2 regions of the Exiguobacterium sp. s125 genome follow, and region 1 is predicted to be linked to the other one. Evidence: riboswitches for the same ligand, from Rfam matches in the RefSeq annotation. Region 1 holds a riboswitch; the other holds the start of a gene.
What was found. Region 1 has a riboswitch for cyclic di-GMP ahead of KNQ05_RS13665 (hypothetical protein). Riboswitches for the same ligand answer to the same signal wherever they lie in the genome.

Region 1 (5,590 bases):
GATGAAGACGAAAATCATTGAATACCAGGCAGAGCTTGGTGGCAAGATTCATGTGTATCCGGAGAAGATGATTTGGGATGTCGGGGGACAGCCACCCATTACCGGAGCGAAGCTGATCGAGCAACTCGTCGAACAAGGCTTAACGTTTAATCCGTCCGTGCACCTGAATGAAAAAATCATTTCGATCGCAAAAGACGTATTCGGAAACTTCGTCCTCGAAGCGGAGTCGGGAGAAATTCATTATTCGAAGACAGTCATCGTCGCTGTCGGCGGCGGGATACTCAATCCCCAAAAACTGAAGATTGAAGGGGCCGAACGGTACGAAGTGTCGAACTTGAACTATACCGTCAAATCGATTGAGCGGTTTAAAGATAAGACGGTCCTGATTTCAGGTGGCGGTAACTCAGCGATCGACTGGGCGAACGAGCTCGAACCGATTGCGAAAAAAGTTTACGTCACATACCGGAAAGACTGTTTCACAGGTCACGAGGCACAAGTCGACCAACTCGTCCGAAGCTCAGCCGTCTGTCTCCTCAACACGACGATTCATAAGTTGATCGCAAGCGACGATCACCACCGGATTGCGTCCGTCGAATTGATTGATTGTGCGACGGACGTGACAAACATCGTTGACGTCGATGAAGTCATCATCAACCATGGCTACGAACGGGAAGCAGAGTTGCTCGCGAACTCGGAACTCGACATCAAACAAGTCGACGACTTTTATATCGCCGGTAACGCGTCGAGCGAATCAAGTGTACCGGGATTGTATGCAGCAGGAGATATTTTGACGCATGACGGCAAGGTGAACTTGATTTCGGGTACATTCCAGGACGCGGCAAACGCCGTCAACCGGGCGAAGCAGTTCATTGAACCGGATGCTGCCAAAGTCGCGATGGTCTCATCCCACAATGAAGTTTTCAAAAAACGGAACCGTGAATTGATTCAAGAAATGGTCAACGAAAAGTAAAAAACACCTGTCTTAAAGATCGCCCCTCGTCACATGGACGTCGGTCGTCTTTAGAGCAGGTGTTTTTTTGTTTAAGGATTAATCTTCATCTTCATGCTCGTCGTCCGAGTCATCATCTGAATCATCATCTTCGTCCTGACCTTGATCATCGTCTTGCTCGTCTTCTTCAACGTGACGGTGCTCTGATTTCGTTTCTTCGTGATCGAAGTACTCGAGTTCAATCTCCAACTCGTAAGAACCAGAGAGAGCGAATAAGCTGACGAGTTGTGCCCGTAATTCCTCTTCCGTCATCTTCGGATGTGACTCGATGAACTGAATCAATTGGCGGACACGGGTTTCATCGACCGTTGCGTCATTCGTTTTGACACGCAGCTGACTCTTCTTCTTTTTAAACTGGTATTTAATCTGACTTTGCGTCGTCTCTGTCGCGAGAGCAATCTTCATTTTTTTCAGCATATCTTCATAGCGGTGACCGGCCTTGTTGCGTTCTTTGCCATCGAGAATTCCATCACCATCAGAATCCCGTTTATATGGTTTTGTCCCAAGCTCGAGTTCGATGGCGTTAGTTAAGCCATCACGGTCCGTATCTTCATGTGCGTCGCTGATCTTATCGCGGTCGCTGTCTTTCTTCCGTGGATTGAGTTTGAGCTTATATTCGGTGTAGTTGCTTAAGCCGTCATGATCCGTATCTTGCTGCGCAAGTTTTTTCCCTTTAAGCTTGTACTTCTTTTCCCAGCTGTCATGGATTCCGTTCTTGTTGCGGTCATGCTTCGATGTTTTACTCTTGGCATCGATTGAGCCGAGCGGCGTCAGCATCAAAGCACAAGCGAGGCCGGCAGTAACGACATAATTGATTTTTTTCATGTGAACGTAGTCTCCTTTTGTGAACTTCGGTAACTGGCAAGCATAGCTTGAAGCGGTAGCCCCTATAGTTTTGCGTCACCACATTTCTGTGGGTTTGCCCGTTCGATTCCGGTGAAGAACCGTACATTCAGTATACGTGATTCGTTTCTATGGAGAGGGGAGGGTTTTCGATAATGGGTCAGTAAAATATATGTTCCATTCGCGGGGGTAACATTCGAAAGAGCGGTTTTTCGAAACGAGTTTTTTTCCCGTGCTTTCCTCGGGCGAGGCGTAAGCCGTTGCTTCTTGATTCTAGCGAACAAGAAGCAGGGTCTTACTTGCCTCTGACAGCGCAAGTGGTCTTGCGCTTTTTCCCGTAGGAGTCACAAGAAGTAACTCTTTTTTGTCACTTCGATTATTTCGAAACGGGAACAAGCTGACGATAGCGCGTCTAAAAAACTGTTCGCCTGATTTTCCATAAGGATACAGTGAGCAAGAGACAAAAAAATCCGCCCTTTCACGAACTGAATCGGTCAAGAAGCGGACAGGTTACTTATTCTTTATCATTTTTTTTGTTTTGTTCCTTCTCAATCATCTTCTTCGCAGCCATCCGGAAGCGGAAAATCAGATAGAGACGGTAAAAGTCGATTGCTGCGAACAGCGTCAACAGAATCGTCCAAAAGTTAAAGACGGTTCCTGCCTCGATCGAGTTGCTGTACGCGAGGTACATGAACAGAATACCGAACAGGGCATAAAATAATGCCATGAAGTTTGAGCCTTGGCGCATGAAAACACTACCTTTCGTAAGTTAAGTCGTGGCGTAAAGTGCGAGCACGACGATTCCGTTGTTGAAGACATGAATCGCAATCGGTGCTAAGATGCGGCGCGTTTTGACGAAGACGAGTGAGAAGACGAAACTCATCGCGACGTAAATCAAAAACTTGTTGTCTCCATGAATGAAACCGAAGATGAGCCCACTGAGGATGAAACTGAAGATGAAGTTCAGTTTCGTCGACAAGTTCCCGAACATGATGTGGCGGAATAAAAATTCTTCCATGATCGGTCCGAGTAAGACGACCATCACCTGTAAAATCGGAATGACTTGGATTGCTTTCATGATGTCATCCGTATTTTGTGATTTTGCGACGTTCTCAATCCCGCCAGACATCCAGGCATCAAGCAGATTGACGCTAATCAGTAAGGCGTACAGCAACACGATGCCGATCCCAATCCACTTTAACGTGTCGATCGGATCCGTCTGGTTGCCTTCTGCTTTCCACTTCTGCCAGTCAGGACGAAGACAGAAGAACGAGACGACGACGGCGACGGTAAAACCGATCGCAAGCCACCAGCCGAGGACACCCGGAATTTGGCTTTTTGAGAGAAAGCTCGGGAATGTTGCCGGTACGAGCTGGACGATCAAATAAATCACAATCGGAATGACGTGACGGATTTGCCACTTATCAGCCATGTTGAATGGCAGATTGACGGAATTTTTCATCGGTCGGGACACAACTCCTTTGTATTGAAGGTACTGTCCCGATTGTAACAAACAAACCGACCGGGCGCACGAATGGTGATGGTTCAAAGATGGCGATTTCGGGAAAACGGATAAGGGTTCAGGGTTGAATTTCGATTGAAAACCGTTTAAGATAAAAATATGTTAGCACTCCATTTAAGTGAGTGCTAAAAAACAGTCATTTTCAAGGAGGATGTTTCGCATGTTAAAACCACTTGGTGATCGCATCGTGATCGAAGTCGTTAAAAAAGAAGAAACAACACTCGGAGGAATCGTTCTTCCTGGGTCAGCGAAAGAAAAGCCACAAGAGGGTAAAGTCATCGCTGTCGGTACAGGCCGTGTGACAGAGCAGGGTGTACGTGTACCACTTGAAGTGAACGTCGGCGACCATGTCATCTACGCGCAGTATGCCGGGTCAGAAGTCAAAGTCGATGGCAATGAATACTTAATCTTACGCGAAAGCGATATTTTAGCAGTAGCACAATAATAAAAGGGGGATTTCAGTCATGGCAAAAGATATCTTATTCAGTGAAGAAGCACGCCGCGCGATGCTCCGCGGTGTCGACGCATTAGCAGACGCAGTCAAAGTGACGATCGGACCAAAAGGACGCAACGTCGTTCTCGAACGTAAATTCGGTTCACCACTCATCACGAACGATGGTGTGACAATCGCAAAAGAAATCGAACTTGAAGACCACTTTGAAAACATGGGTGCGAAGCTCGTCGCGGAAGTCGCGTCGAAAACGAACGAAATCGCAGGGGATGGTACGACAACAGCGACAGTCCTCGCACAAGCGATGATCCGTGAAGGACTCAAAAACGTCACAGCGGGCGCGAACCCGATGGTCATCCGTAAAGGAATCGAAAAAGCGGTCCGCCGTGCCGTCGAAGAGCTCCACGCCATTGCAAAACCGATTGAAGGCAAAGAAGCGATCGCACAAGTTGCGGCAATTTCTGCTGCTGACGAAGAAGTCGGTCAATTGATCGCAGAAGCAATGGAACGTGTCGGTCAGGACGGTGTCATCACGATCGAAGAATCACGTGGCTTCACGACAGAACTCGACGTTGTTGAAGGGATGCAGTTCGACCGTGGTTACGCGTCACCATACATGATCACGGATTCAGACAAGATGGAAGCGGTGCTTGAGAACCCGTACATCTTAGTCACAGATAAAAAAATCTCGAACATCCAGGAAATCTTGCCGGTCCTTGAGCAAGTCGTCCAACAAAATAAACCGCTCTTAATCATCGCGGAAGACGTCGAAGGCGAAGCACTCGCGACACTCGTCGTCAACAAACTCCGTGGTACGTTCAACGCGGTTGCGGTGAAAGCACCGGGCTTCGGTGACCGCCGTAAAGCAATGCTCGAAGACATCTCGATCGTCACAGGCGCCGAGTTGATCACAGAAGAGCTCGGTCTTGATTTGAAAGAAACACAAATCATGCAACTCGGTCGTGCGTCGAAAGTCGTCGTCTCAAAAGACAACACGACGATCGTCGAAGGACACGGACACAGTGATTCAATCGAAGCACGTGTCGGCGCCATCCGTGCGCAAATCGAAGAAACATCAAGCGACTTCGACCGTGAAAAACTGCAAGAGCGTCTTGCGAAACTTGCGGGCGGCGTAGCGGTCGTCAAAGTCGGGGCAGCAACGGAAACAGAACTGAAAGAACGCAAGCTCCGGATTGAAGATGCACTCAACGCGACACGTGCAGCCGTCGAAGAAGGAATCGTTGCCGGTGGGGGAACAGCCTTTATCCACGTCACGAAAGCCGTCGAATCGATTCTTGCTGTCTCAACAGGCGACGAAGCGACAGGCGTCAACATCGTTCTCCGTGCGCTCGAAGCACCACTCCGTCAAATCGCGGAAAACGCCGGTCAAGAAGGTTCAGTCATCGTCGAGCGTCTCAAACATGAAGCGCAAGGAATGGGCTACAACGCCGCGACAGACGAGTACGTCGACATGATTGAAGCGGGAATCGTCGACCCGGCGAAAGTGACGCGTTCAGCACTTCAAAACGCAGCGTCTGTTTCAGCGATGTTCTTGACGACTGAAGCGGTCATCGCCGATAAACCGGAACCTGCCGGATCTGCTCCTGCAATGCCTGATATGGGCGGCATGGGTGGAATGGGCGGAATGATGTAATGAATTAATTTATGGAAGAGAGCAATCCTATTTTGTATGGATTGTTCTCTTTTTTATTAACCTTATAAACTTCTTCATATATAGGCTATAATTTTTAATAGATATACTGAT
Region 2 (5,590 bases), on a different contig from region 1:
TTTAAAAATAAAAAAATATATTCGACCTATTTGATCGGAAAAGTAAAAGTTAGCTCGACAGCAAGAATTTACAAACGAGTTACTTTTTTTAATTCAACAATAAAAAAATATTCGTATATTAATGAAAATTCTTCGATATCATATACTAATATAGGGAAATTTACTTCTATTGGTTCTAATTGCGGAATAGGCTTACCAGAGCACCCGGTAGCGTTTATTTCCACATCACCATTCACGTATTCTTCTGAGAACATTTTTGGTAACAAAGAAACATTTCACCCGTATTCTAAAGAAACAATTATAGGGAATGATTGTTGGATTGGGAATAACGTTATCATCATGCAAGGTATTAGTATAGGTGACGGAGCTATAATTGCTGCAGGAGCTGTAGTTACAAAAAATGTAGAACCATATTCTATAGTAGCGGGTGTCCCGGCTAAATTAATAAAATATCGTTTTTCTCAAGAAAAAATTACTATATTGGAAAATTTAAAATGGTGGAATTGGTCTGAAGAAAAATTAATTAAAAATAAAGATCTATTTTATCATGGTAAATACTGGTCTAATTATTTAGAGGAATGAGGTTTAGAAGTGTCAATAAAAATCACAGTAGCAGGAACAGGATACGTCGGCCTTTCGATGGCGGTCTTACTCGCTCAGCATAATGAAGTCACATCAATTGATATCATTAAAGAACGTGTCGAGCTTGTCAATGATCGAAAGTCCCCAATCGTGGATGCGGAAATCGAGAATTTCTTGCAAAATAAAGAATTGAATCTACATGCGACGACAGATAATTTTGAAGCTTACAAGGATGCGGAATTCGTCATCATCGCTACTCCAACGGATTATGACCCAACACGGAACTACTTTAATACTCGGACGGTCGAGAGCGTCATTGCGACAGTTCTTGCGATCAATCCAGATGCGACGATGGTCATTAAATCGACTGTACCGGTTGGCTATACACAAGAGCTAAAAGAGAAGTTTGATACACCGAACATCGTCTTTTCCCCAGAGTTCTTGCGTGAAGGGCAGGCACTGCATGACAATCTTTATCCGTCACGTATTGTCGTCGGTGAACAGTCAGAACGTGCTCAACAGTTCGCGGATCTTTTGCTTGCAGGGGCGATTAAAAAGGATGTGCCGATTCTTTTGACAGATTCGACGGAAGCGGAAGCGATTAAATTGTTCTCGAATACGTATCTCGCGATGCGGGTTGCCTTCTTTAATGAACTGGATACATATGCTGAAGTACGTAGCTTAGATACAAAACAAATCATCGAAGGTGTCGGACTCGATAGTCGAATCGGCAATCATTACAATAATCCATCATTCGGCTATGGTGGTTACTGCTTACCAAAAGATACGAAGCAGCTTCTTGCAAACTACGATGAAGTCCCGAACAATATCATTGGGGCGATCGTTGAAGCAAACCGGACACGAAAAGACTACATTGCCGATACGATCATCAAGCAGAATCCGAAAGTCGTCGGCGTCTATCGCCTGACGATGAAGACAGACTCCGATAACTTCCGCGCCTCATCAATTCAAGGGATTATGAAACGAATCAAGGCGAAGGGGATTGAAGTAACGGTCTTCGAACCCGTCTTAACAGAAGATACGTTTTATAACTCACGCGTCATCCGTGATCTTGAAGCGTTTAAACAAGAGTCGGATGTGATTCTTTCAAATCGGATGCATCCTGAGTTGAATGATGTCGAAGATAAAGTCTATACACGCGATTTGTATAGTCGGGACTAAAGAAAACAAAAGTGAGTGTTGCAAGCATGAAAAGAGGTCCAAGCGATAACCATCGCCTGGACCTCTTTTTGTGTTCGATGTTTCAATTCGTTGACCTGCCTCTGAAAAGTGACCGGTTTTGTTTTGTGCATCCTGTATAATTGTGTCATGCAGGAGCACTCAGAATTGGAATTGAGTAATCGGTTATGAGATTATATTCAAGTGGATTAGAATTTATTGTAATTGAGTGTCTTGTTTGATTTTAAGTGAATGAACCCATTCTTTTTCGCGTACTTCGCACTTTTCGCACCTTGCTTAGAAGAAATCGTTAATGTCTTGATGTCTTCTTCTTCGTTCAACTCCTGAAGATCTGCCATCCGGTCTTTTGACCATTGGTCTTTTGCGACCGTCGAGTAGTTGAAGCTTTCCCACATGATGGCATCGATGTACGGATACGTATGGTATTTTAATGTCCCGAAGCCCCAGTTTTGAATCAATGAGAGGTCCGCATGTTTTGTCTTGACGCTCTTCAAGAAGTTCGTCATCGCGACTTGCTGCTGCTCAAGGATCTTTGGTTGGTCGGCATGTTCGTTGTCGATGTCGCCGACTGTATCCAAGAAGACACCGTCGAGTCCTTTATTGACGACTTGCTTTTCGACTTCTTGCATGAGGACCGCTTGGTAATGCTTCGAGTTGATGTCCATTAAGTATGAATCCCATTCCGCGTAGTGGACACGTTGTCCATCACGGTGGAAGAAATCTGATTCCTTTAATTGTGCCATCAAGTCTGTGTTCCAGTTGTCGGCTTCCATCGTGTTGATGTAGCCATAGACTTTCGTGCCGTACTTTTGAATTTCTGCGATTTGTTTCGCTGAGTAAAAGACCGGTTCGATGATCATGACATCGTACTTTTGCATCTTCTTGATTTTTGATTTCGTCGGTGCATCGTAGTAGACCTTATACGAGCTGACGGAATCGAGTGGATTCGTTGATTGAGCTTTGCCCGTGATTGGTGTCATTAGTAACACTCCTAAAAAAAGAATGCACAAAAAAGACGTCACGCGTTTGAGTGAGATAATACCCATGGTTAGTAGCCTCCTGATTTTTTATCAGAGAGCGGCTGCGGCATTGCAGACTGGCGATCGGTATCCGAAGATCGACGACCCATGTCTTTGCGCCCTTACTTTTCAGTAAGTTTGCCCTTCTCGATATTTAGTTGTAATTGCCTGTTTGACTAAATCTTACCACTGCTAACAAAAATGTAAATAACTATTTTAAGGAGAGTGTGCCATGATTTACACACAGCATAGAAATACAGTCAAATGGATAGAAATGCTAGCTAGTATTTTACTTATCGGTATTCTTGACTATATGTTTAGCCTTTCGGTCTCGAATTGGGCAATTGATCCGTTAATCTTTTATATTTTATTGTTCGCCCTCCGCTATGGTCTGCTCGGAGCGTTCGTCAGTTTCACGATGACGATGCTGTACCACCTGTTTTTCCTGTCGGTCGAAGGATCGGACATTCTCTTATTTTTATACGACCGGACGGAACTGAGCTGGATCATCTTCCACTTCCTCGTCGCGATGGTCTGCGGGATTTTCAGTACCTCGTTCCAGGAACGTTACTTATCTTTACGGCTCCGCCACGAAGAAGTCGTCGAAGAAAACAACCACTTGCTCGAGACGGTCGAAAAGCTCCGACTGTCACAGTCGACGATGCAAAAGAAGGTCCTCGACTCGGATCATACATTAACGAAAATCTACCAAGTCGGACTCGAGCTCGACCAAACGGCGGCCGACATCGTCCGCGATCGCCTCGTCGATGTCTTGAAACGTTCGTTCAAGGCAGAGAATCTTGCCATCTATCACGTCGATGCGTCAAAACGGACGTTACGACTCCACGTCCGGTTCGGTGAGAAAGAGGTCTTACCGCAAACACTATTCATCGATCCGTCGACCGGCATCTATCAACGGATGTTCAAGACGAATGCGATTTCGATCCGGACGATGGACGAGGCGGACGTCCCGTTACTGATTGCACCGATCCGCTACGACGGGAAGATTCAGGAGGTCGTCGTCATCCAGGCGATCGACTTCAACCGCCTGACGAGTTACGAGATGAACATCATGCAGTTGATTCTCGACTGGACCGGGACACGAATCGAAAAAGCGTTGACGATGGAATGGAATGCGTCGCGTGGTGATTTGATTGAAGGGACACGGATTTATCAAATCGAGCCATTCAATAAAAAAGTCGCACTCCAACAACACCGAGCTGAACAGTACGATCAGCCGTACAGTACGGTCGTCTTGCCGGTCGAACAGGTCCGGCTGTCGTTGATTGAAATGGAATTAATCCTACGCCAGTCGATGCGGGAAATCGACATCATCGGCTATGACGAGACGAATCAAATGCTCCACTTCCTCTTACCGGGAACACCGCAAGAGAACGCTGAAGGATTCAAGCAACGAATTAAAGAGTTGTTCGCACGAAAAGGAGGGAATCTTGGATGATTTTCTTCGTCCTGTTATTTTTTCTGATTCATGCCGTCATCGTCTTCCTCGTCGCGAAACTGATCACGGCACGGATGGATCCGGCACAGCGCGGTCTCGTCAAATGGATCGCCCTGATTTGTTATTTCGTCCCGCTGCTCGGTGAACTGTTCGGTCTCGTCAGTTGGCTGATCGCAAGACGATACGCGTCAGACAAGACGTTGCTCGACTACGATGACTACATCGAGTTCGACGTCGTCAACCTGGAAGGACTGCAACAACAGGCGGCCGACAACATCGATTTGGTGCCGATGGGCGAAGCGATGGCGATGGACGCGAAGGAACGGAAACAATCGATTGTCCGCTTGACGACGACATCGATTGCCGATTCCGGGAAGTACCTTCAGTTCGGGCTCGACCATGCCGACTCGGAGACGGTCCACTACGCCGCGACGGTCCGCAATACGTTATATGACCGGTACGAAGCGACGATTAAAAGTCGGGAGGAACAACTGAATCCGGGTCATGTCACGACGTATTACCACTTGATTGACGCCTTCGAAGCCTTCATCGAAAGTGGACTGCTCGACGACAGCATGCAAAAACGGATCTTTGATCGGTTCGGGTCGTACTTACAAGACATGCGGATTCAGTATCCGACGGACGCGACGTGCTTGAAGGCGTGCGGCAAGCTCGCCCTCGCGAAAGGCGACGTCGCGGACGGACTCGGCTACTATGAACGCTTGATCATGCACTACCCGGAGCAAGCGGACGGCTACATGCTGGCGATTGAATATCACTTCACGAGAGGCGACTGGACGAAGCTGGCACCGCTCGTGACACAACTGAAAACACACGTCGCACCGGACGACATTCCGGACGACAAACGCTACATTTTGGACCGGCTGGAAGGAGTGGAACTATGAAAAAATCGATCACGACCTATGTCGTCGCCGTCTTCGCGATTCTGCTCGTCACGATCGGCGTCGTCCAGTTGTTACGTCTTGATTATGGACATCGCCTGATTCCGACCGAGGAGACGCAACAAAAGACGTTTCAGACGATGTCGGGCAAGGAGGGACAGATGGACGGAGAACCGTTACAAGTCTATATCCATCAGGATAAAGGCGAGCTCTCAAAAAGTGTCTTGACGAACTTTAAATATGCACTGAAGTATGCGAAAGTCCCGTATACGAATATCTCAATCAAAGAAATCGAGCAATTGGAGCCGTCCGAGCGGACCGTGCTTGTTTTAGCGGGGGAGCACTCACGTGACTGGCCGTACGAAACGATTCGTCAATTCGTCAAGGACGGCGGACGGCTTTATATCGCAGCACGCTTCATCAATCAA

Region 2: linked by a shared signal. The riboswitch ahead of KNQ05_RS00140 (glycoside hydrolase family 191 protein) and the one ahead of KNQ05_RS13665 (hypothetical protein) in region 1 are both predicted to bind cyclic di-GMP.

Annotation. Positions count from the first base shown of each region.
Region 1 covers NZ_JACSMI010000007.1:18,859-24,448, forward strand. The annotation lists gene KNQ05_RS13660 (NAD(P)/FAD-dependent oxidoreductase) at 1-970, shown strand, start outside; gene KNQ05_RS13665 (hypothetical protein) at 1,049-1,834, opposite strand; cyclic di-GMP riboswitch class I at 1,860-1,943, opposite strand; gene KNQ05_RS13670 (DUF4305 domain-containing protein) at 2,367-2,600, opposite strand; gene KNQ05_RS13675 (CPBP family intramembrane glutamic endopeptidase) at 2,622-3,314, opposite strand; gene groES (co-chaperone GroES) at 3,535-3,819, shown strand; gene groL (chaperonin GroEL) at 3,839-5,479, shown strand.
Region 2 covers NZ_JACSMI010000001.1:24,804-30,393, forward strand. The annotation lists gene KNQ05_RS00130 (CatB-related O-acetyltransferase) at 1-582, shown strand, start outside; gene KNQ05_RS00135 (nucleotide sugar dehydrogenase) at 598-1,764, shown strand; gene KNQ05_RS00140 (glycoside hydrolase family 191 protein) at 1,971-2,762, opposite strand; cyclic di-GMP riboswitch class I at 2,870-2,954, opposite strand; gene KNQ05_RS00145 (hypothetical protein) at 3,034-4,260, shown strand; gene KNQ05_RS00150 (hypothetical protein) at 4,257-5,165, shown strand; gene KNQ05_RS00155 (DUF2194 domain-containing protein) at 5,162-5,590, shown strand, end outside.